2 regions of the Cedecea sp. NFIX57 genome follow, and region 2 is predicted to be linked to the other one. Evidence: predicted binding sites of a transcription regulator. Region 2 holds the regulator's gene; the other holds the start of a gene.

Region 1 (12,494 bases), on a different contig from region 2:
ATGAAAGGCGACATCGGCGAAGAAGACCGTTGGGCTATTCACCGTGCGGCACCTTCCTACGAAGAGCTGTCCAGCTCTCAGGAACTGCTGGAAACCGGCATCAAAGTTATCGACCTGATTTGTCCGTTCGCTAAGGGCGGTAAAGTTGGTCTGTTCGGTGGTGCGGGCGTAGGTAAAACTGTAAACATGATGGAGCTGATCCGTAACATCGCGATCGAGCACTCCGGTTATTCCGTGTTTGCGGGCGTGGGTGAGCGTACTCGTGAGGGTAACGACTTCTACCACGAAATGACCGACTCCAACGTTCTGGATAAAGTAGCGCTGGTTTACGGCCAGATGAACGAGCCACCAGGTAACCGTCTGCGCGTAGCGCTGACCGGTCTGACCATCGCGGAAAAATTCCGTGACGAAGGCCGCGACGTTCTGCTGTTCGTTGATAACATCTACCGTTATACCCTGGCCGGTACAGAAGTATCTGCACTGCTGGGTCGTATGCCTTCTGCGGTAGGTTATCAGCCAACTCTGGCAGAAGAGATGGGTGTTCTTCAGGAGCGTATTACCTCCACCAAGACCGGTTCTATCACCTCCGTACAGGCCGTTTACGTTCCTGCGGATGACTTGACTGACCCGTCTCCAGCGACCACCTTTGCGCACCTGGACTCAACCGTTACGCTGAGCCGTCAGATCGCATCTCTGGGTATTTACCCGGCAGTTGACCCGCTGGACTCCACCAGCCGTCAGCTGGATCCACTGGTTGTTGGCCAGGAGCACTACGACACCGCGCGTGGCGTTCAGTCTATCCTGCAGCGTTACCAGGAACTGAAAGACATCATCGCGATTCTGGGTATGGACGAACTGTCCGAAGAAGACAAACTGGTTGTAGCACGTGCGCGTAAGATCCAGCGCTTCTTGTCTCAGCCATTCTTCGTAGCAGAAGTCTTTACCGGTTCTCCAGGCAAATACGTTTCGCTGAAAGACACCATCCGTGGCTTTAAAGGCATCATGGACGGCGAATACGACCATCTGCCAGAGCAGGCGTTCTACATGGTTGGCTCCATCGACGAAGCCGTTGAGAAAGCGAAAAAACTTTAACGCCTAATCGGAGGGTGACATGGCTATGACTTACCACCTGGACGTCGTCAGCGCGGAGCAGCAAATGTTCTCCGGTCTGGTCGAGAAGATCCAGGTAACGGGTAGCGAAGGTGAGCTGGGTATCTACCCTGGCCACGCCCCGCTGCTCACCGCCATTAAGCCTGGTATGATCCGCATCGTTAAGCAGCACGGACATGAAGAGTTTATCTACCTGTCCGGTGGTGTTCTGGAAGTGCAGCCGGGTAACGTAACCGTCCTGGCTGACACCGCGATTCGCGGCCAGGATCTCGACGAAGCGCGTGCCCTGGAAGCGAAACGCAAAGCTGAAGAGCACATGCACAGCTCCCACGGTGACGTGGATTACGCTCAGGCTTCTGCTGAACTGGCTAAAGCGATCGCCAAACTGCGCGTTATCGAGTTAACCAAAAAAGCGATGTAACTACCTGCTTGAAAAGACAAATGCCAGTCCGGGAAACCTGACTGGCATTTTTTTTATTCCTGGCTTTATTCCATGCTCAAAATAACCATAAAACCAGCGAGATAGCGCCTTCTGTGGGGCATACAGACCGTATTTCGGCCTTAATTCCCATGGAATCTGCCGCGATTACTGCTATAAAAGACGCAGATAATCTCAAGGCGGTGAAATTAGCAGCAGCGTATTTTTTGGTGCAAAATATGTAGAATTTTCAAGGCTAAATCGCTTTACTTCACACACTAAACAAATTCAGGACACGTATGTCAAACAGCGCAATGAGCGTGGTCATCCTTGCCGCCGGCAAAGGAACCCGCATGTACTCAGATCTTCCAAAGGTGCTGCACACGCTGGCTGGGAAGCCAATGGTTCAGCATGTCATTGACGCCGCTAATAAATCAGGCGCTCAGCGGGTGAACCTGGTTTATGGCCACGGCGGCGACCTGCTAAAGCAAACCCTGAACGACGACGCGTTAAACTGGGTGCTACAGGCTGAACAGCTGGGAACTGGCCATGCGATGCAGATGGCGGCCCCGTTCTTTGCCGATGACGAAGACATTCTGATGCTGTACGGCGATGTGCCGCTGATCTCCATTGAGACTTTGCAGCGCCTGCGTGAAGCAAAGCCGCAGGGCGGCATTGGTTTGCTGACCGTGAAGCTTGATGATCCTACCGGCTACGGCCGCATTGCGCGGGAAAATGGTAAGGTCGTTGGCATCGTAGAGCATAAAGACGCCAGCGAAGAACAGCGCAAAATCAACGAAATCAACACCGGGATTCTGGTGGCTAACGGCGCAGATCTGAAGCGTTGGCTTGGCAAGCTGGATAACAACAACGCTCAGGGCGAGTTTTACATCACGGACATTATTGCCCTTGCTCATGGTGAAGGGCGCGAAATCGCCGCCGTTCATCCTGATCGCTTGAGTGAAGTGGAAGGCGTGAATAACCGTCTGCAGCTTTCTCGCCTGGAACGTGTTTACCAGACGGAGCAGGCCGATAAGCTGCTGCTGGCGGGTGTTATGCTGCGCGATCCGGCTCGGTTCGATCTGCGTGGTGAATTAACACACGGGCGCGATGTTGAAATCGATACTAATGTCATTGTGGAAGGTCGCGTTACGCTGGGTAACCGCGTGAAGATCGGTATCGGTTGCGTGATTAAAAACGCGGTTATCGGTGATGACTGCGAAATCAGTCCGTATACGGTGATTGAAGATGCGACGCTTGAAGCCGCCTGCACCATCGGGCCATTTGCCCGCCTGCGCCCTGGCGCGGAACTGGCGGAAGGCGCTCATGTCGGCAACTTCGTTGAAATGAAGAAAGCTCGTTTGGGGAAAGGTTCTAAAGCGGGCCATTTGAGCTACCTCGGTGATGCCGAAATTGGAGATAACGTGAACATCGGTGCGGGCACAATTACCTGCAACTACGATGGCGCGAACAAACATAAAACTATTATTGGTGATGACGTGTTTGTTGGCTCTGATACTCAGCTGGTGGCACCGGTCACCGTGGCCAGCGGTGTCACGATTGGCGCCGGGACGACAGTGACGCGCGACATTGCTGAAAATGAACTGGTGATCAGCCGCGTAAAACAGAAACACATTCAGGGCTGGCAGCGTCCGGTGAAGAAAAAGTAATTTCCCCTCGCGCTATCAAGGTGAAGGCGCTGAATTAAAAAAGATTTCCTCCCTCTCCCTTTCAGGGAGAGGGTTGGGGTGAGGGTCGTTCTTGAAAACGCTCCACCCAAAGGCAGTAACCATAAAAATAACCCCACTCTCTACAAGGCTCGGGGCTCCGGAAAACCGGAATAAACAGGTCAGCGACAACACATGGCTAACGCCATTCTCAGGACTTAAAAATTATGTGTGGAATTGTTGGCGCAGTGGCGCAACGTGATATCGCTGAAATCCTTCTTGAAGGACTCCGTCGTCTGGAATACCGCGGGTACGACTCTGCGGGCCTGGCGGTTGTGGACAACAAGGGCAATATGACCCGTCTACGTCGTCTGGGTAAAGTACAGAAACTGGCGGAAGCAGCGGAAGAAACCGCTCTGCATGGCGGCACCGGGATTGCCCATACCCGTTGGGCAACGCACGGCGAACCTTCAGAAACTAATGCTCACCCACATGTCTCCGACCACATTGTGGTCGTACACAACGGCATTATCGAAAACCATGAACCGCTGCGTGAATTGCTGCAATCTCGCGGCTACACGTTTGTCTCCCAGACGGATACCGAAGTTATCGCTCATCTGGTGCACTGGGAGCTGGAACAGGGTGGCACGCTGCGTGATGCTGTCCTTCGCACTATTCCTCAGCTACGCGGCGCTTACGGCACCGTAATCATGGACACCCGTAACCCGGATGTTCTGCTGGCCGCGCGTTCCGGTAGCCCGATGGTTATCGGCCTGGGCATGGGTGAAAACTTTATCGCATCTGACCAACTGGCATTGCTGCCGGTGACCCGTCGCTTCATCTTCCTTGAAGAGGGTGATATCGCCGAAGTAACTCGCCGCGCGGTGACCGTTTTTGATACCAAAGGCGAGCAGGTTCAGCGCCCGGACATCGAATCTAACCTGCAGTATGACGCTGGCGACAAAGGTATTTACCGCCATTACATGCAGAAAGAGATCTACGAGCAGCCGAACGCCATCAAAAACACCCTGGCCGGGCGTATCAGCCACGGCGAAGTTGATCTGACGGAACTGGGGCCAAAAGCCAATGAAATGCTCTCTCAGGTTGAGCATATTCAAATTGTCGCCTGCGGCACGTCCTATAACTCAGGCATGGTGTCCCGCTACTGGTTCGAAGCGCTGGCCGGCGTACCTTGCGATGTCGAAATTGCCTCTGAATTCCGTTACCGCAAATCTGCCGTGCGCCGCAACAGCCTGATGATCACCCTTTCCCAGTCTGGTGAAACGGCGGACACCCTGGCGGCGCTGCGCCTTTCCAAGGAGCTGGGCTATCTTGGTTCGCTGGCGATTTGTAACGTGGCAGGCTCTTCTCTGGTGCGTGAATCCGACCTGGCGCTGATGACCAATGCCGGAACGGAAATCGGCGTGGCCTCAACCAAAGCGTTCACCACTCAACTGACCGTTCTGTTGATGCTGGTGGCTAAGCTGAGCCGCCTGAAAGGCGCTGACGCACAGGTTGAACAAGATATCGTGCATGGCCTGCAGGCGCTGCCAAGCCGTATCGAGCAGATGCTGTCCCAGGACAAACGCATTGAGCAACTGGCGGAAGATTTCTCTGACAAACATCATGCGCTGTTCCTTGGCCGTGGCGATCAGTACCCGATCGCGATGGAAGGTGCGCTGAAACTGAAAGAGATCTCCTATATTCACGCTGAAGCCTATGCGGCTGGCGAGCTGAAGCACGGCCCGCTGGCGCTGATCGATGCTGACATGCCGGTCATCGTTGTGGCTCCGAACAATGAGCTGTTGGAAAAACTGAAATCCAACATCGAGGAAGTTCGTGCCCGCGGCGGCCAGCTGTATGTCTTCGCCGACCGTGACGCTGGCTTTACCAGCAGCGACAACATGCACATCATCGAGATGCCGCATGTGGAAGAGGTGATTGCGCCTATCTTCTACACCGTCCCGCTGCAGCTGCTGTCCTACCATGTGGCGCTGATCAAAGGCACCGACGTGGACCAGCCGCGTAACCTGGCGAAATCGGTAACAGTAGAATAAGCTGTTGTCATAAATATTGAAGAATAAGCTGCCTACGGGCAGCTTTTTTATTGCTTGCTATTTAATTATAACTATTTGATTTTTATTGTGATGATGAGTGGGTTTGGCTTGGATTTTTCTGTCAAACTGCATTGTCATAAAACCGTCATAATTCGTACATTTAACTGTCACCAAACTGTCCTATTTTCTACCCTGTATTTAATTAAACAACAATTTACGAACATCTGGCAGGAGACATTATGAACGTTATGCGTACCACTGTCGCAACTGTTGTCGCCGCGACCTTATCTCTGAGCGCTTCTACTGCGTTTGCAGCTGCAAGCCTGACTGGCGCTGGTGCAACTTTCCCTGCGCCGGTGTATGCCAAGTGGGCAGATACCTACCAGAAAGAAACTGGTAACAAGGTGAACTACCAGGGTATCGGTTCCTCCGGCGGCGTGAAGCAAATCATTGCTAACACCGTTGACTTCGGCGCTTCTGACGCCCCTCTGGCGGATGACAAATTACAGCAAGAAGGCCTGTTCCAGTTCCCTACCGTAATCGGTGGTGTGGTGCTGGCTGTTAACCTGCCTGGCTTCAAGTCTGGCGAGCTGGTTCTGGACGGCAAAACTCTGGGTGACATCTACCTGGGCACCATCAAAAAATGGAACGACCCGGCGATTGCTAAGCTGAACCCAGGCCACAAACTGCCGGATCAGAACATCGCGGTTGTTCGTCGTGCTGACGGCTCCGGTACTTCCTTCGTGTTCACCAGCTACCTGTCTAAAGTGAACGAAGAGTGGAAATCTAAAATTGGCGCAGGCTCTACCGTTAACTGGCCAACCGGTCTGGGCGGTAAAGGTAACGACGGCATCGCGGCCTTCGTACAGCGTCTGCCTGGCTCTATCGGCTACGTGGAATACGCTTACGCTAAGCAGAACAACCTGACTTACACCAAGCTGCTGTCCGCTGACGGTAAGCCAGTAAGCCCGACCGAAGCAAACTTTGCTAACGCGGCTAAAGGCGCTGACTGGAGCAAATCCTTCGCACAGGATCTGACCAACCAGAAAGGTGACGAAGCGTGGCCAATCACCTCCACCACCTTCATCCTGGTTCACAAAGAGCAGAAAAACCCAGAGCAGGGCGCAGAAGTGCTGAAGTTCTTTGACTGGGCATACAAATCTGGCGCGAAAGAAGCTAACGCCCTGGATTATGCAACGCTGCCGGCCTCTGTGGTTGAGCAAGTTCGCGCTGCATGGAAGACCAATGTAAAAGACAGCTCCGGTAAGGCGCTGTACTAAGTGCAAAAATCTGGGGTAACAGGTATGTTACCCCGGTTTATTCAGCAACCACAAAGAGTACGCTATGGCTGTGACTAAGCCGACGTTTAAAGCCCCTGGCAAACAAGGCGATGTAATTTTCAGTGCGCTGGTAAGACTGGCTGCGCTGATTGTGCTATTTCTGCTGGGTGGGATTATCATCTCGCTGTTTATCTCCTCGCTGCCGAGCATTGAGAAGTTTGGCTTCTCCTTCCTCTGGTCCAAAGAGTGGGATGCCCCTAATGAAGTCTTCGGCGCGCTGGTGCCGATTTACGGAACCCTCGTAACCTCGTTTATCGCACTGCTGATTGCGGTCCCGGTGAGCTTTGGTATCGCCCTGTTCCTGACAGAACTTGCACCCGGCTGGCTGAAGCGCCCGCTGGGTATCGCCATTGAACTGCTGGCGGCTATTCCAAGTATCGTGTACGGCATGTGGGGCCTGTTTATCTTTGCTCCCCTGTTTGCGACTTACTTCCAGGAACCTGTAGGCAACGTGCTTTCTGCCGTGCCTATCGTTGGCGCGCTGTTCTCTGGCCCTGCGTTTGGTATCGGTATTCTTGCCGCCGGTGTGATCCTTGCGATTATGATCATCCCGTACATCGCCTCCGTGATGCGCGATGTTTTCGAACAAACGCCGGTAATGATGAAAGAATCCGCTTACGGTATCGGCTGCACCACCTGGGAAGTGATCTGGCGCATCGTGCTGCCGTTCACCAAAAACGGCGTGATTGGCGGCGTGATGCTTGGCCTCGGTCGTGCGCTGGGTGAAACCATGGCGGTGACCTTTATCATCGGTAACACCTACCAGCTAGACAGCGCTTCGCTGTATATGCCGGGCAACAGTATTACCTCTGCGCTGGCGAACGAATTTGCCGAAGCCGAATCAGGCCTGCATACCGCCGCGCTGATGGAGCTTGGTTTAATTCTGTTTGTGATTACCTTTATCGTACTGGCTATCTCTAAGTTCATGATTATGCGCCTGGCGAAAAACGAAGGGGCTCGCTCATGACCACGATGGAAATGCAAAGCAGCGCGGCACTGGCTGAGTCGCGCCGTAAAATGCAGGCGCGTCGCCGCATGAAAAACCGCATCGCCCTGACGCTCTCTATGGCGACCATGGTGTTCGGTCTGTTCTGGCTGGTGTGGATCCTGTTTTCCACGGTGACCCGCGGTATCGACGGTATGTCGCTGGCACTGTTTACCGAAATGACGCCGCCGCCAAATACCGCTGGCGGTGGCCTTGCTAACGCCCTCGCGGGCAGCGGCCTGCTGATCCTGTGGGCGACCGTTATCGGTACGCCGCTGGGCATCATGGCCGGGATTTATCTGGCCGAATATGGCCGTAAATCCGCTCTGGCCGAAGTGATTCGTTTTATTAACGACATTCTTCTGTCCGCGCCGTCTATTGTGGTCGGTCTGTTCGTTTACACCATTGTGGTAGCGAAAATGGAACACTTCTCCGGCTGGGCGGGCGTGATTGCGCTGGCGCTGCTGCAGGTGCCTATCGTTATTCGTACCACTGAAAACATGCTGAAACTGGTGCCGGACAGCCTGCGCGAAGCGGCTTACGCACTGGGAACACCAAAATGGAAGATGATCTCCGCGATTACGCTTAAGGCGTCCGTCTCCGGGATTATCACCGGCGTGCTGCTGGCGATTGCCCGTATCGCTGGCGAAACCGCACCGCTGCTCTTCACCTCCCTCTCCAACCAGTTCTGGAGCACGGACATGATGCAGCCTATCGCCAACCTGCCGGTGACCATTTTCAAATTTGCTATGAGCCCGTTTGCCGAGTGGCAACAGCTGGCCTGGGCAGGGGTGCTGATCATTACCCTCTGCGTGCTGCTGCTGAATATTCTGGCGCGCGTGATTTTCTCGAAGAGTAAACACGGTTAAATTTTACGGCGCGGCCTTCGCGGCGCCGGACGGAGATTAAGACACAGATGAGTAAGGTTGATTTAGCCCCAGGCAAAATCCAGGTTCGCGATCTGAACTTCTACTACGGTAAGTTCCACGCGCTGAAGAACATCAATCTGGATATCGCGAAAAACCAGGTTACTGCCTTCATCGGGCCGTCAGGCTGTGGTAAATCCACCCTGCTGCGTACCTTTAACAAAATGTACTCGCTCTACCCTGAGCAGCGTGCAGAAGGTGAAATCCTGCTGGATGGCGAAAATATTCTCACCCAGAGCCAGGACATCGCCCTGCTGCGTGCCAAAGTCGGTATGGTTTTCCAGAAACCGACGCCGTTCCCGATGTCCATCTACGACAACATCGCTTTTGGCGTGCGTCTGTTTGAAAAGCTGTCCCGCAGCGACATGGATGAACGCGTGCAGTGGGCATTGACCAAAGCCGCGCTGTGGAACGAAACTAAAGATAAACTGCACCAGAGCGGCTACAGCCTCTCCGGTGGTCAGCAGCAGCGTCTGTGCATTGCTCGCGGGATCGCGATTCGGCCGGAAGTTCTGCTGCTGGACGAGCCGTGTTCAGCGCTTGACCCGATCTCCACCGGGCGTATCGAAGAGCTGATCACCGAGCTGAAAGAAGACTATACCGTAGTGATCGTGACCCACAACATGCAGCAGGCGGCGCGTTGTTCTGACCACACGGCGTTTATGTACCTCGGCGAGCTGATCGAATTCAGCGAAACCGATACGCTGTTTACTACGCCAGCGAAGAAACAAACCGAAGATTACATTACTGGCCGCTACGGTTGATTTGGAGAGCGCGATGGATAACCTCAACTTAAACAAACACATTTCTGGCCAGTTCAACGCCGAGCTGGAGTACATTCGTACTCAGGTGATGACGATGGGCGGGCTGGTAGAACAGCAGCTCTCCGACGCGATCACCGCGATGCACAACCAGGACAGCGAGCTGGCGAAGCGCGTTATCGCCGGTGACCAGAAGGTCAACATGATGGAAGTGGCGATCGATGAAGCCTGTGTGCGCATCATCGCCAAACGCCAGCCGACCGCCAGCGACCTGCGTCTGGTGATGGCGATCATCAAAACCATTGCTGAGCTGGAACGTATTGGCGACGTAGCGGACAAAATCTGCCGTACCGCGCTGGAGAAATTCTCTCAGCAGCACCAGCCGCTGCTGGTCAGCCTGGAATCGCTGGGGCGCCACACCGTGCAGATGCTGCATGACGTGCTGGACGCTTTCGCGCGTATGGATCTGGACGAAGCGGTGCGTATTTACCGCGAAGACAAGAAAGTTGACCAGGAATATGAAGGTATCGTGCGCCAGCTGATGACCTACATGATGGAAGACTCCCGTACCATTCCAAGCGTGCTGACCGCGCTGTTCTGCGCCCGTTCTATCGAGCGTATCGGTGACCGCTGCCAGAACATCTGCGAATACATCTTCTACTTCGTGAAGGGGCAGGATTTCCGTCACGTGGGCGGCGATGAACTGGACAAGCTGCTGGCGGGTAAAGATCCGAAAGAGTAAGTACTCTGCTACCCCCCTCTCCCCTTTGGGGAGAGGGCTGGGGTGAGGGGCCGTTACTTCCCGAACAAACGCCGCGAATTATCCTCGATCTTCCCTGAAATCCGCCGTTTCTGCATCGTTCTACTCCAGCTTACCGACAGTCCTGCTGCAGACAAAAGCCTATGATATTGCGAATCATCAAAAGGCATATGCCAGGCAATGGCGATAGCTTCTGCCACCGTTACATCGCTAACGCGGGAAACCAGCTCCAGCGGTGCATCGGCGGAAACATTCCCCGCCAGAATCACTCTATAAAGCCAGCCGCAGTAGCCCGCTTCCTGCATCCGCGTTGCCATATCCTCTACGCCAAAATGGTAGTTCAGCTTAAAGCAGGGCGAACGAGGCTGAGTCACCTGAATCAGCGCTTCACCCCAGCGGTAAATATCACCCATACAGACGTTCTTTTCCGTCATCCCTTCCGTGGACAGGTTTTCGCCGAAGGCCGGGGCGTTAAACAGCTCCGCTTTTTCCGGGAAGAGTTGCGCCCAGTACTGATAATGCTCGCGTGGATAGTGGCACAGCGCCCTGTCCGGCCCGCCGTGAATCACCTTCTCCGCCTGCTCGTCGCCCTCCAGCCCAAGCTCGGTCAGACGGAGTTCGCCGTCCACCTGAACCTTGGCGATGGCGCTGGGCCGACTCCCTTCGTAATCACGGATCTGGCCAACGTAAACCTGAAGTGGATAGCGATGCATAAGCGACTCCCTGCGAGATAGACATAAAAAAAGCGAGCCATCAGGCTCGCTTCTCTAAGGTCGTATTGCAACCTTATTTTTTAGCGGCGAAACGTGCTGCTGCTTCGTCCCAGTTAACCACGTTCCAGAACTCTTTCGCGTAGTCCGGGCGACGGTTCTGGAATTTCAGGTAGTAAGCGTGTTCCCAAACGTCCAGGCTCACAATCGGGAAGCCGGAAGCGCCGGAGATAGCTTCGCCCATCAGCGGGCTGTCCTGGTTAGCAGTAGACACTACAGCCAGTTTGTCGCCTTTCAGCACCAGCCACGCCCAGCCGGAGCCGAAACGGGTAGCGGCTGCTTTTTCGAACTCAGCTTTGAACGCGTCAACGCTGCCGAAATCGCGCTCGATAGCGGCTTTCAGGTCACCTTTCAGCTCGGTGCCTTTTTTCAGGCCTTTCCAGAAGAAGCTGTGGTTAGCGTGGCCACCGGCGTTGTTACGCAGCACGGTTTTCTTATCCGCAGGCAGCTGATCCAGTTTAGCGATCAGTTCTTCAGCAGACAGGCTGGCAAACTCAGGCAGGGATTCCAGCGCGGCGTTCGCGTTGTTGACATAAGCCTGGTGGTGTTTGCTGTGGTGGATTTCCATGGTTTCTTTGTCGAAATGCGGTTCCAGCGCGTCGTAAGCGTAAGGCAGGGATGGCAGTGTATAGCTCATATTCATCGTCTCCATTAACGTAGAGCGGCTGTAATGCTGTTAACGCCGCGTAATCAGTCGGTTCATTATAGTTAATTAAATGATATTGAAAATGTTTATCAATGCCGTACTTAGCGTGTGGTTATAACTTTTCTTCATGAAACCACGGCTTACGGCTATAACGCAGCGGGTAAAAAGCCATTTTTTCAGAGTAACGGCGAATTGTTACCCGGTCGTGACGCGAAGATATGAAGAGGAGATAACTGGCGGTGATGGCTATCGTGGGGACTCGCTCAAAGAAGTGTTCTGGCTCAAATAGAGAAAAGGCCCGGTTTCCGGGCCTTTTGCTTAATTCTTAGCGGGTGGCGGCGTCTTCCAGCGCTTTGTGGATGACGGAAGAAAGCTCGGCGACGTCAAACTTGGCGACATAGCCGTTGGCACCGACTTTACGGACGTGATCTTCGTTGGCGCTGCCGGACAGCGAGGAGTGGATCACCACCGGAATGTGCTTCAGCGAAGGCTCGGTCTTAATGTTGCGGGTCAGGGTAAAACCGTCCATCTCCGGCATCTCGATGTCGGTCAGCACCAGGCCGATTTTGTCGGTGATCGGCGTGCCGGACGCTTTGGCATCGGCGGCAATAAGCTTGATTTTTTCCCAGGCTTCCAGGCCGGTTGCGTGCATGATGGCCGGAATGCCCATCCCCTTCAGGCCCTGCTCCAGCATCGAACGCGCCACTTTGGAATCTTCGGCGACGATAGCCACCGCGCCAGGCTTCAGGGTATAGGTCTTCTCTTCGATAGCCGCGATATTCACATCTCTCCCGGACGGGATAATGTCATAAAGGATCTGCTCCACGTCCAGCACCAGCGCGAGGTCTTTACCGGTCAACGGGTCGTCAATTGTGGCGATGCTGGTGATGTTGCGGCTGCTGACCCCTGCTTCGGCGGCGTGCACCTGGCTCCAGTCGAGGCGAATAATGTTCTCCACGGACTCCACGGCAAACGCCTGGGTGCTGCGGGCATATTCGGTGATCAGTAATAAATTCAGGCCAGTGGTCGGCTTACAACCCGTCACGGCAGGTAG
Region 2 (12,494 bases):
TCATGGCCGCTTCCTGAATAAGGATCGTCTGCGTCATGTAGTAGGCGGCACCCGGCTGCTGGCTGAGGTGTTGCGCAATCCGCTGTTCGGCGGCCGCATCGCGGGTGGCACTTTGGCTTTCGGCCTGTTTCAGACGGTCAAAAAGCCCGTCAATAAGACGCTGCTCTTCAGATTGCATGGTTCATACCTCTGTCATGATGAAATCTTAAAACGAGTCTGGATCACATTCAGCGTAGGTGAAACGCCTTAATCGTAAAGCTAACCATAAATGTGTTACCGAATCTCAGATTAAGGGTTGTCATTGGCCTGGCGTTTAAAGTATTGTGGCGCAGTTAGCAGGTGGTGGATTTAGTTTACACTTGTTACGTATCAGTTAATGCCGTTATAGCTGGGTTTTGAGCGATAGATTTCATTTTTGTAATTATAAGTTTACACTTGTCGCGTACTAGTTTAATGGTATTATCGCACTCTGTTTTCCTGCTTTTGCCCCTTGTGGCCTCAGGCCCGCATTTCCGAGGATTATCTTTGATGACTCAACCCCTATTCTTAGTCGGCGCGCGCGGCTGTGGTAAGACGACCGTTGGTCACGCATTGGCGAGAAAGCTGGGTTACGCCTTTGTCGATACCGACAGTTTCCTGCTGAACCACACCGGCAAGAGCGTGGCGGAGATTGTGGCCGAAGAGGGCTGGGAAGGGTTTCGTGCTCGTGAATCCGATGCGCTGCAGCGCGTAACGGCTCCGGCGACGGTTGTGGCGACCGGTGGCGGGATGGTGCTGGCTGAGGGCAACCGCCAGTTTATGCAGGAAAATGGTATCCCGGTTTGGCTACATGCCCCGGCTCAGATTCTGGCTTCGCGCCTGAGCGCTTCTCCAGAAGAAGGGCAGCGCCCAACGCTGACCGGTAAAGGCATTACCGACGAAATTGTCGATGTTCTAGCCGCTCGCGAAGGGCTCTACCGGCAGGTTGCCCGTCATATTGTGGACGCTACCCGCTCTCCTGATGCGGTAGTGGAATCTATCCTCAGCGCATTACAAATGGCCCGCGCCAGTTAGCCTATACTTAACGCTCATCCATAAGAAATTAAGGACGAGCGATGGCCATTTCACCGCTTTCCTTCAAGATCCTGACGGGGCTTTTAAGGCGTACGCCATGCGTGCGACCTCCTTCATAAGAGAAACTTTTATCTCATTCATTTAGCTAAAATATATTCTATTAGAGATGTTGCTCAGTAGTTGATGTTTCGTTAAGGATTTCGATATCGCTCAGGTTGTATGCTGCAGATTGTGGCGATCAAAAAACGATCGACCCCGGCGAGTTATTTCATAGCGGATGTGGAGCAGTGCAGCGAAGAGGGTGGTAACTGAGTAATAGCGGAGCGAAGCATGAAACCAACTGTAGCCATTCTCACCGTCGGCAAAGTGTCAGTCAGTGAGGTTTTACCTTTTTTAACTGAACATATCTCTGAACAACAAATCTCCCAGGTCAGCCTGTTGGGCAATCTCTCTCCCGATGAGGTTCGCCGTCAGTTTTCCCCGTCACCCGGCGAAGAGACGCTGCTTACGCTGTTAGCGGATAACACCATTACGCCAGTCGGGCGGGACAAAATCTCCATTGCGATGCAGGGCATCATTGAACAGCTGGATAATCAAGGCTACGAAGTTATCCTGCTGATGAGCACGATGCCGCTGACGGGATTAAGCGCCCGCAATGCCATCCTGCTGGAGCCTGAGCGTATTATTCCGCCGCAGGTGGCGTCGATTGTGGATGGCCATCAGGTAGGGATCATTCTGCCGGTTGCCGACATGATTAAGTTCCAGGAGCTGAAATGGCGCAAGCTGACCCATCCGCCGCTTTACGCGCTCGCGAATCCGGTACACGGCAGCGAAGCCGAACTGCTGGAGGCTGGCAGAAAACTGATGACGGAAGGGGCGGATGTTCTGGTCCTCGACTGTCTTGGTTACCATCAAAAACACCGGGATTTACTGCAAAAGCAGCTGGATGTACCGGTGCTGTTATCCAACGTGCTGGTGGCTCGATTAGCCGCAGAATTGCTTATCTGAACGGAATTAACAATTTGCGTGACAGGCCGGAGAGTTCGCCTCTATAGTGGTTTTTTCACTAATGTCGATAAAGGGCCTGTCCATGCTTCAGAGTAACGAGTACTTCTCCGGGAAAGTAAAATCCATCGGTTTTACCAGCAGCAGCACTGGCCGTGCGAGCGTTGGGGTGATGGCGGAGGGGGAATACACCTTCGGGACCGCCCAGCCGGAAGAAATGACCGTAGTGAGCGGCGCTTTGCACGTTTTGCTGCCGGGGGAAACAGAGTGGAAAACCTATGCTGCGGGCGAAATTTTTAACGTTCCGGGCCACAGCGAGTTTCATCTGCAGGTAGCCGAGCCAACGTCCTACCTTTGCCGCTACCTGGCCGATAAATAACTGAGTTTCAGGCCCCTCGTTTCACCGCGAGGGGCTTTTTTATGCGTCAGCCACGGCAATTAGCGCTGTGCTTCCCCGCCGAGGGCTTCTACCAGGTTGGTAATCAGCGCCGACAGCTCGCCGGTCATCAGAATAAAATCGGCGTCGAAACGCCCGCCAAAATCTTCCCGGTCGATATCGTCGTTCTGCTCACGCAGGATATCAGCAAATTTCAGGCGCTTGACCGAGCCATCGTCCGCCAGCACGAACTGAATACGCTCCTGCCAGTCCAGCGCCAGCTTGGTGACCACTTTGCCGGTTTCAATGTGCGCGGCGATTTCATCGCACACCAGCTCTTGCTGCTTGCAGCGGATCACGCCGCCGCCTTCAAGGATCGCCTTGAGTTCAGCTTCGTCCATCAGCGCAAAGCCTGCCGGAACATCGCCTGAACGCACCCACTCGGTCAGCGTCAGTTCGATAGGGTTTTCCAGCGCCAGCGGGACCACCGGCAGAGAACCCAGGCTTTTACGCAGCAGGGCCAGCGTATCTTCCGCTTTTTTGGCGCTGGCGCAGTCAACCATGATCAGGCCGTTGACGGTGTCTATCCACATCATTGTCTGGCTAAAGCGGCTGAAAGCGCGCGGCAGCAGGGAGTGCAGCACTTCGTCTTTCAGGGAATCTTTCTCGGTCTTTTTCAGCTTGCGGGCCTGTTCCGCTTCCAGCTTATTGATTTTGGCTTCAAGAGCCTGTTTGATGACCGGAGCGGGCAGAATTTTTTCTTCTTTACGGGCGCAAATCACAATCTGGCCGTTGGCAACATGGGTTAATGCATCGCTGTGCGAGCCCATCGGCGACACCCAGCCGGTTTTGGCCATGTCCTGGCTGCCGCAAGGGGTGAAGGTGAAGGCGGCTAACTGTTTTTCCATTGCATCCGCCGTCAGCGTGATGTCACGGCTTAAACGGTAAACCATTAAATTTTTAAACCACAGCATGATTCTGTCCCAGGTTGTCAGTTAAACGCAGCGGGCATGATAACGAATTGACGGCCTCGTTTCATTGTCTTTGCTTGGCCTGCATTTTAGGTAGTTGATAATTATCACCAAATGAGGAAGTTCTTGTGCGCATAGGTATCGATCTCGGTGGGACTAAAACAGAAGTGATCGCGCTGGCAGACGACGGTAAACAGCTTTATCGCCACCGTTTGCCCACGCCTAAAAACGACTACCAGGCTACCATCAAAAACATTGTTGAGCTGGTGCGGCTGGCGGAAGAAGCCACGGGCGAGACCGGTACGGTAGGGCTTGGGATCCCGGGATCGATCTCCCCTTATACCCGGGTGGTGAAAAATGCGAACTCAACCTGGCTGAACGGGCAGCCGTTTGACAAGGATCTTAGCGTGGCGCTCAAGCGCGAAGTCAGGCTGGCGAACGATGCTAACTGCCTGGCGGTGTCGGAAGCTATCGATGGTGCTGCCGCAGGGGCGCCGATCGTCTTCGCGGTGATCATCGGCACCGGCTGCGGCGCGGGCGTGGCGATCAATGGCCGGAGCCTGATCGGTGGCAACGGCACCGCGGGCGAGTGGGGGCATAACCCGCTGCCTTGGATGGATGAAGACGAACTGCGTTTCCGGGAAGAAGTGCCGTGCTACTGCGGCAAGCAGGGCTGCATTGAGACTTTTATTTCAGGCACCGGTTTCGGCACGGACTACCAGCGCCTGAGCGGAAAAACGCTGAAAGGGCATGAGATCATCAGCCTGGCAGAACAGCAGGATCCGCTGGCGGAGCTGGCCATCAGCCGCTATGAGACACGCCTGGCGAAGTCGCTGGCGCATATCGTCAACATTCTGGATCCAGATGTGATCGTGCTGGGCGGCGGAATGAGCAACGTGGAGCGTTTATACCGGACGGTGCCGCAGCTGATTAAGCCGTGGGTGTTTGGCGGCGAGTGTGAAACGCCCATTCGCAAAGCGGTACACGGGGATTCCAGCGGCGTTCGCGGTGCGGCGTGGCTGTGGCCGATAGAGAAGTAAATCACCCCTCACCCCGACCCTCTCCCCATGGGGGAGAGGGAGAAAACAACAGGTCAGAATGGCAGACAATCTATTCCCTCTCCCTTCAAGGGAGAGGGTTAGGGTGAGGATCACTCCACTGCGAAAACCTTATCCAGCCGGCTGACACCTAACCCGTTAATCTTCTTCACTTTAATCTGCACCGGGATCCGTTCCTTCATCGCCTCAACGTGGCTGATCACGCCGATGGTTTTGCCGCTGGCGTTCAGCGTATCCAGCGCGTCGAGTGCGGTATCCAGCGTCTGCGCGTCCAGGGTGCCAAAACCTTCATCCAGGAACAGGGAATCAATGCGGGTTTTATGGCTGACCAGGTCGGATAACGCCAGTGCCAGCGCCAGGCTCACCAGGAAGCTTTCGCCCCCGGAAAGCGTGCGGGTGTCACGTACCGCATCGGCCTGCCATGTATCAACCACCTGTAATTCAAGCGCTTCGCTGTCTTTACGCTGCAGCAGGTAGCGCCCGTGCAGGCGATTGAGCTGATTGTTTGCCAGCCAGACGAGGTTATCCAGCGTCAGACCTTGCGCAAATTTACGGAATTTATCCCCTTCTTTGGAGCCGATAAGCGCGTTGAGATAGCCCCAGTCTTCCGCCTGCGCTTCACAGGCTTTTATTTCCTGCATCAGCGTTTGCTGGCGAACCCGGTTTTCCTCGTCGTGCCGCAGCTGCTGGGTAATTTGACCCTGTTGTGAAGCATTCTCGCGCAGCTGGAGGGCAAGCGCTGAAATTTGTGCCTCCAGTGCGCCAGGGGCTGTTTCTTCATGCAGATTTTCTGGCCGCGTCGATAAGTGCTGAGCCAGCGCATTTTCAACCTGTTCCAGCAGAGTGACCTGCTGCTGATGCTGGCGCTCCAGAAGCTGTTTACGCTGTTCCAGCTCAAGGCGTTCGGTTTCTTCCAGCAGGGCGCTGCGGAAATCGGCTTCATCGCTGAACTGGCTGGCAGAAAGCGCATTCCTGAACTGCGCCTGCGCCGCAGTACTTTCTTCTTCGCTTTGCTTCAGTTGCTGTTGCAGGGACTGGCGCTGCCCTTCAAGCTGGTTGCAATCGTTATGCAGCGCTTGCCAGTTTTGCAGCGCTGCCTGGTGCTCGTGTTCATTCAGCGGCAGTGGGCTGGAGCCATCGTCTGCAAGGGTTGAGAGCAACATATCGAGCGCGGAGAGCTGCTGGCGAAGCTGCGGCAGTTTCTCCTGCTGCTGCTGCCATTGCTGAGATTCTTTTTGGCGAGCCTCAAGCCAGGTTTGCTCTGCGCCCGGCTCAGGGCGCTGAAGACCGGCCTGCTCCAGCCCCGCTTGTAGCGAAGCGCGCTGTGCCACAAAATCTGCGAGCAGTTTTTCATGCTGCTGACTGTCGCGCTGGTATTGCGTCTCCAGCGCCTGCCGCTCGCCAAGCTGGCGCAGCTGCAGCTCGCGCTGTTCCTGCTCGTCAAGCCAGGCGCTGATATCGTCCTGAGGCGTTAAAGCGATGGCGAGTTCCGCGCACTGCTGCTGCCAGCGGGCTGAGAGTGCAGTTTCTTCTGCCTCAATGGCGCTGCTGGCCTGGGCCAGTTTTTCGCGTTGATGGCGCTGAGTATCAAGCTGACCTTTAAGGGCAAAGCCAAGCTCTGCGAGTTTAGCCACTTCTTGCTTAAGGGTGGCCAGGCGCTGTTGGTTCTCACCTGGTTCGAGAGCTTTATACGCCTCTACAGCCGGGTGTTGGGTTGAGCCGCAAAGCGGACACGGCGAATCAGGCTGCAAGCGTGCGCGCTCGGCTTCAAGACTCTGGATGCGCTTTTCCTGCTCAACGACTTTTTCCAGGTCCGCTTCGTGCTGGCGTTTGTCTTTGTACTGCTGGCGCTTTTGCCCCAGTTCAACGTCACGCCCTGCAATCTCTTTATCCAGTTCGATAAGCTCGCGCTGTTGCTCGGTTTTGTGTTTCTCCAGCGTGGCAAATTGTGGCTGCAAAGTGGCCAACAGCTGGCGTGCAGCCCGGGTTGCCTGCAGTCGCTGTAAGTGATCGCTCACTTCATCAGGAGAAAGGCTAAGCTTTGGCTCCGGCAGCGCCTGCAGCTTTTGCCGACTGACCTCGAGCGCCTGCTTTAGCTCAGTCAGCTGTTTTTCGTCGCGCTGTTGCTGCGTGAACGCCATGCGCCAGCCCGTCAGTTCGGCAGACCAAAGTCGATAGCGGTCATTCGCCGCGAGCCAGTCTTCGACCTGCTGAGCTTCATTCTTCAGACGCTGGGCCTGTTCGGCGGCCAGCATTCGGGTTTGCTGCCGGCGGATGGAAAGCTGCTGTAAGCGGGTATTCACTTTCTCCGCTGCCTCGCTGTTTTGCTTCAGCGACTGCTGCTTTTCCTGCAGCCGCTGCCAGTCAGGGCGAAGTTTTTCGGCAGGCAAGGCTTGGGTCAGTTTCGCCAGCATCGGCTCTGCGTCTTTGAGCGACTGATTGGCTGCGTTCAGCGCCTGCTGCTTTTGGGTTTTGTCGGCAGAAAGTCGGGCTAGCTGAGTGAGCCACTGCTGGTGTTGCTGCTGTTGTTGGAGCTCCCCGGACAGTTTTTTCTCTTCAACAGTGAGTACCTGCAAACTCTCGGCAAGCTGCTGTTGCTGCTCTGCGGTTAATAGCGCGACGCCAGAAGCCTGAGCCAGCAGGTTTTCAAGGCGGCTTTTGATTTGCTTATGATTTTCAAACACCGCGGCGGAAACGGTGCCGTAAATCTCCGTGCCGGTCAGCTCTTCAAGCAGCGAGGCGCGGTCGTTTGCGTCGGCGTTTAAAAAGGCGGCGAACTGCCCCTGGGAGAGCATCATCGAACGGGTGAAGCGGTCGTAGTCCAGGCCGGTGAGGAAGGCGATAATCTCCAGCTTGTCTTTGATTTTATCGGCGAGAATTTTGCCATCTTCGATTTGAGCCAGCTCCACGCGCGGTGCCTGGAGATTGCCGTTCGCCGCGTTGCGGGCGCGATTCTGGCTCCAGAAAGCGCGGTAGCCCGTGCCTTTTACCTCAAACTCGACTTCGGCCAGGCATTCTGCAGTGTCCCGGGTCATCAGGTCGTTTTGCGACTGCGACACGGTGTTGAGGCGCGGGGTCTTGTGGTACAGCGCCAGGCAAATGGCATCCAGCAGGGTGGTTTTGCCCGCGCCCGTGGGTCCGGTGATAGCAAACAGCCCGTTGCTGGCGAAAGGCTCCTGGGTGAAATCAATCTTCCACTCGCCTTTCAGGGAGTTGATGTTTTTTAACCTCAGGCTGAGGATCTTCATGCCTGTTCCTCCTGCTGGTGCAAATCTGAAAGGGTTTGGGCAAACAGCGTTCTTAGCCTGGCGGCGCGTTCCTCGCTGGTTTCTTCCTGACTCAGCCGGCGCTCAAAAACCTCTTCAACGCTTAACTCGCTCAGCGTCTCTTTATGCTGGCTGGCAATCACCCGTTCGCGCTGTTCGCGGCTGCGGCGCAGCAGAACGACTTCAACCGGTAAATCGTCGGTCAGCGCCTGTACCTGGCGCTGCATGTCGTGCAGATATTCGTCGGTGGCGATTTCGATATCCAGCCAGACGTTGGGTTCGGCAGGCGCGTTTCGCCACTGTTCAAGCTGCTGCTCGATTTCGCGCAGCGACCCTTTCACGATGGCCAGCGGCTGGCTGATGGGGACTTCCAGAGGCTCGACGCTGGTTAGCGCTCCGCCGTTGAATGTCACCAGAAAAACGGTTTTGGCTTTGCCGGTTTCATCGAAGCTCAGCGGAATCGGTGAGCCGCTGTAGCGAATATGCTCCGTGCCGCCAATTTTTTGCGCGCGATGAATATGCCCGAGCGCAATGTAGTCAGCGGGCGGGAAGTGCTGCGCCGGGAAAGCGTCCAGCGTGCCAATATAAATGTCACGCACCGCATCGGATTTCGTCACGCCCACCGTGGTCAGGTGCCCGGTGGCGATAATCGGTAGCGGCTGGTCACCGCGAAGCGCCACGGCGGCGGCATAACATTGCTGATAATGTTCGCTGATGGCTTCCATTAAAGAACGCTGTTTTTCATGGCCGGACAGCCCCGCCTGGCTGCTTTGAATATCGCGAGGGCGCAGGAAAGGAATAGGGCAGAGAATCGCCCCCGGCGTGCCGTCTTTTTGGTTGAGCACCAGCGCCTGTTCATCTTTGTTATGGCGAGCGCTGGCAATCACTCGGGTATTCAGGCAGGCCAGGAGTTCGCGGGATTCATTCAGGGTGGCTACGGAATCGTGATTCCCCGCCAGCACCACGAGCTGGCAGCCGGTGCCCTGTAGCTGCACGACAAAACGGTTATACATTTCACGGGCGTAGCTCGGCGGCGAGCCGGTATCAAAGATATCTCCCGCGACGAGGATCGCATCCACCTGATGTTCGACCGCGGCGTTTAACAGCCAGTCGAGAAAGGCCTGATGTTCAGAAGCCCGGCTTTTGGTATAGAAGTTTTGGCCGAGGTGCCAGTCTGATGTGTGGAGAATGCGCATAACCTGTCCCATGGCAAAGAGGCGAATTACCGATTATAAGCTATTGAGCTGGCAGCGTAACCGTCAGTAAAAATCCGTGGCTGTCATAATTCAAAAAGGTGAAATATCTGGCCGTCATCTTTTTCATAAATCTGTCACAAATCTGACGCATACTGGCGCACAATTAATAAGAGATGGTCTCTTTTCAACAGGGTAAATCATGGCGAGACGCATTTTAGTCGTAGAAGATGAAGCTCCGATTCGTGAAATGGTGAGCTTTGTGCTCGAGCAAAATGGCTTCCAGTCGGTAGAGGCGGAAGATTATGACAGCGCGGTTAACCTGCTGATTGAACCTTTCCCCGACCTGATCCTGCTGGACTGGATGCTGCCAGGCGGTTCCGGGATCCAGTTTATCAAGCACCTGAAGCGTGAAGCGCTGACCCGCGAAATCCCGGTGATGATGCTGACCGCGCGTGGCGAAGAAGAAGATCGCGTGCGTGGCCTTGAAGTCGGTGCCGATGATTACATCACTAAGCCGTTCTCGCCTAAAGAGCTGGTGGCGCGTATTAAAGCGGTGATGCGCCGTATTTCCCCGATGGCGGTGGAAGAAGTGATTGAGATGCAGGGGCTGAGCCTTGACCCGTCCTCACACCGCGTGATGACCGGCGAAGATCCGCTCGACATGGGGCCAACTGAATTTAAGCTGTTACACTTCTTTATGACCCACCCGGAGCGCGTTTACAGCCGTGAACAGCTGCTTAATAACGTGTGGGGAACGAACGTTTACGTTGAAGACCGTACCGTAGACGTGCATATTCGTCGCCTGCGTAAAGCGTTGGAAACAAGTGGTCATGACAAAATGGTGCAAACAGTTCGCGGCACGGGTTATCGTTTTTCAACCCGTTTTTAATATGCTGACAGGAGCGTGACGCGTGCTGGAACGGCTGTCATGGAAAAGGCTGGTACTGGAGCTGGTGCTCTGTTGTATGCCAGCGGCAATTCTCGGATTGATTTTTGGCCACCTGCCGTGGTTTTTACTGGCGGCAGTGACCGCCCTGCTAAGCTGGCATTTCTGGAATTTACTTCGTCTCTCCTGGTGGCTGTGGGTTGACCGCAGCATGACCCCGCCGCCCGGGCGGGGAAGCTGGGAACCTCTGCTCTACGGGCTGCACCAGATGCAGCTACGTAATAAAAAGCGCCGCAAAGAGTTAGGCAACCTGATCAAACGCTTCCGAAGCGGGGCAGAATCTCTGCCCGATGCGGTCGTGCTGACCACCGAAGAAGGCACCATTTTTTGGTGTAACGGCTTGGCACAGCTGCTGCTTGGCCTGCGCTGGCCGGACGACAGCGGCCAAAATATCCTCAACCTGCTGCGTTACCCTGAATTCTCGCAATACGTGGCGAAGCAGCAGTTTGGTCGCCCACTGACTCTGGTGCTGAACAATGGCCGTCATCTTGAGTTCCGCGTGATGCCTTACGCCGACGGGCAGTGGCTGATGGTGGCGCGTGACGTCACGCAGATGCACCAGCTTGAAGGCGCCCGCCGCAACTTCTTTGCCAACGTCAGCCATGAGCTACGCACGCCGCTGACCGTGTTGCAGGGGTATCTGGAGATGATGCAGGATCAGGCTCTGGAAGGGCCGCTGCGGGACAAAGCGCTGCATACCATGCGCGAGCAAACCTCTCGCATGGAAGGGCTGGTGAGGCAACTGCTTACGCTGTCGCGCATTGAAGCCGCCCCCACGCTGTCGATGAATGAGAAAATCGACGTGCCGCTGATGCTGCGCGTGGTTGAACGTGAAGCGCAGACGCTGAGCCAGCAGAAGCAAACGCTCACTTTTAACGTTGAGCCAGGGCTTCAGGTTTACGGCAACGAAGAACAGCTGCGTAGCGCGATCTCTAACCTGGTGTATAACGCGGTGAATCACACGCCAGCCGGGACACACATCACCGTCACCTGGCGCCGGCTGCCTCACGGCGTCGCGTTCAGCGTGAAGGATACCGGGCCGGGGATCTCCGCCGAGCACATTCCGCGCCTGACGGAGCGTTTCTACCGCGTAGACAAAGCGCGCTCCCGGCAGACCGGGGGCAGCGGGCTTGGGCTGGCTATCGTGAAGCATGCCCTTAGCCATCATGATGCGCGGCTTGATATCGAAAGCGTGCCGGGGCAGGGATCGACGTTTTCGTTCATTCTGCCCGAGCGCTTAATCGCCCATGAGTCAGCGGTGGCTGCACATTAATTCACCGCAGCCGTCAAGTTCGCTTTCCACAGGCCAGTTTTCTGGCCTTTTTGTTTGTATTTTCACCACTCGTTAAGTGATGAATATCGAATTGATGCTTTTTTGTCCGAATGATAAGCCATAACAAAAGCGTATAATCAACTTTATTCACTGCTTATGCGTATTTTTAAAGGATATATTTCTGGTTTCCCGATCCCTTCTTGTCTTCAAACGCTATAAGCGTTTTAATTGCCCCCCTGTTATTACCAGACCGACTGAAATTGCGTGGTAATTCGACTAACTATTCTTCGCCACCGATCCGGAGAAGCATATTCCGCTGTCGTTACCGGTAATAACCGCGTTTTTACCGAACGTTATTTGGACTGAACGTCGGTTTAAAAATTTGAGTATTTTCAACACCACACATCCACAGGCTGCTTTATTTTATGACCTATCATTTGAAATCTCGTGACATCATCGCTCTGGGCTTTATGACCTTTGCGCTGTTTGTGGGCGCGGGCAACATCATTTTCCCTCCTATGGTTGGCTTACAGGCTGGCGAGCACGTCTGGACGGCGGCGCTTGGCTTCCTGGTCACGGCGGTAGGTTTACCCGTTCTGACTATCGTGGCGATTGCCCGCGTGGGCGGCGGTATTGACAGCCTGAGCTCGCCGATTGGCCGCCGCGCCGGTATTTTGCTGGCGACAGTTTGTTACCTGGCCGTAGGGCCGCTGTTTGCCACGCCGCGTACCACTACCGTTTCCTTTGAAGTGGGGATTGCCCCGCTGACCGGCATGGGCGATATGCCGCTGTTTATCTACAGCCTGGTGTACTTCGCGCTGGTGATCGGGATTTCTCTTTATCCGGGTAAGCTGCTGGATACCGTGGGCCACGTGCTGGCACCGGTGAAAATCATCGCGCTGCTTATCCTGGCGGCCGGGGCGGTGTTGTGGCCAGCCGGTGGCCTGAGTACGGCGACTGAAGCCTATCAAAACGCGGCGTTTTCTAACGGCTTCGTGAACGGCTACCTGACGATGGATACGCTGGCGTCGCTGGTGTTCGGGATTGTTATCGTGAATGCCGCGCGCTCTCGCGGTGTGACCGAATCACGCCTGCTGACCCGCTACACTATCTGGGCTGGCCTGATTGCCGGTATCGGCTTGACGGTTATCTACCTGGCGCTGTTCCACCTCGGTTCCGACAGCGCGAATCTGGTCGACCAGAAAGCTAACGGCGCGGCAATCCTGCACGCTTATGTGGCACATACCTTTGGTGGAGCCGGTAGCTTCTTCCTGGCGGCGCTGATTTTCCTGGCCTGCCTGGTGACCGCCGTTGGCCTGACCTGTGCCTGCGCGGAGTTCTTTAGTCAGT

What was found. The regulator PhoB, encoded in region 2, activates phosphate uptake and scavenging genes when phosphate is short. The targets are predictions, from matches to a motif close to CTGTCATAAAACTGNCNNAT.
Region 1: pstS (phosphate ABC transporter substrate-binding protein PstS) is a predicted target of PhoB. The motif match lies at 5,417-5,436, and genes of this name have one in related genera.

What each region holds. Positions count from the first base shown of each region.
Region 1 covers NZ_FXAS01000016.1:93,322-105,815, reverse strand. Annotated here, with positions in the region: gene atpD (F0F1 ATP synthase subunit beta) at 1-1,092, shown strand, start outside; gene B9Y90_RS15370 (F0F1 ATP synthase subunit epsilon) at 1,112-1,531, shown strand; gene glmU (bifunctional UDP-N-acetylglucosamine diphosphorylase/glucosamine-1-phosphate N-acetyltransferase GlmU) at 1,828-3,198, shown strand; gene glmS (glutamine--fructose-6-phosphate transaminase (isomerizing)) at 3,423-5,252, shown strand; gene pstS (phosphate ABC transporter substrate-binding protein PstS) at 5,492-6,532, shown strand; gene pstC (phosphate ABC transporter permease PstC) at 6,597-7,559, shown strand; gene pstA (phosphate ABC transporter permease PstA) at 7,556-8,446, shown strand; gene pstB (phosphate ABC transporter ATP-binding protein PstB) at 8,494-9,267, shown strand; gene phoU (phosphate signaling complex protein PhoU) at 9,281-10,006, shown strand; gene yiiM (6-hydroxyaminopurine reductase) at 10,060-10,737, opposite strand; gene sodA (superoxide dismutase [Mn]) at 10,811-11,431, opposite strand; gene B9Y90_RS15320 (chemotaxis protein) at 11,766-12,494, opposite strand, start outside.
Region 2 covers NZ_FXAS01000004.1:113,935-126,428, forward strand. Annotated here, with positions in the region: gene B9Y90_RS04445 (DUF2076 domain-containing protein) at 1-178, opposite strand, end outside; gene aroL (shikimate kinase AroL) at 529-1,053, shown strand; gene B9Y90_RS04455 (AroM family protein) at 1,384-2,061, shown strand; gene ppnP (pyrimidine/purine nucleoside phosphorylase) at 2,144-2,437, shown strand; gene rdgC (recombination-associated protein RdgC) at 2,497-3,408, opposite strand; gene mak (fructokinase) at 3,534-4,445, shown strand; gene sbcC (exonuclease subunit SbcC) at 4,556-7,711, opposite strand; gene sbcD (exonuclease subunit SbcD) at 7,708-8,925, opposite strand; gene phoB (phosphate response regulator transcription factor PhoB) at 9,125-9,814, shown strand; gene phoR (phosphate regulon sensor histidine kinase PhoR) at 9,837-11,144, shown strand; gene brnQ (branched-chain amino acid transporter carrier protein BrnQ) at 11,570-12,494, shown strand, end outside.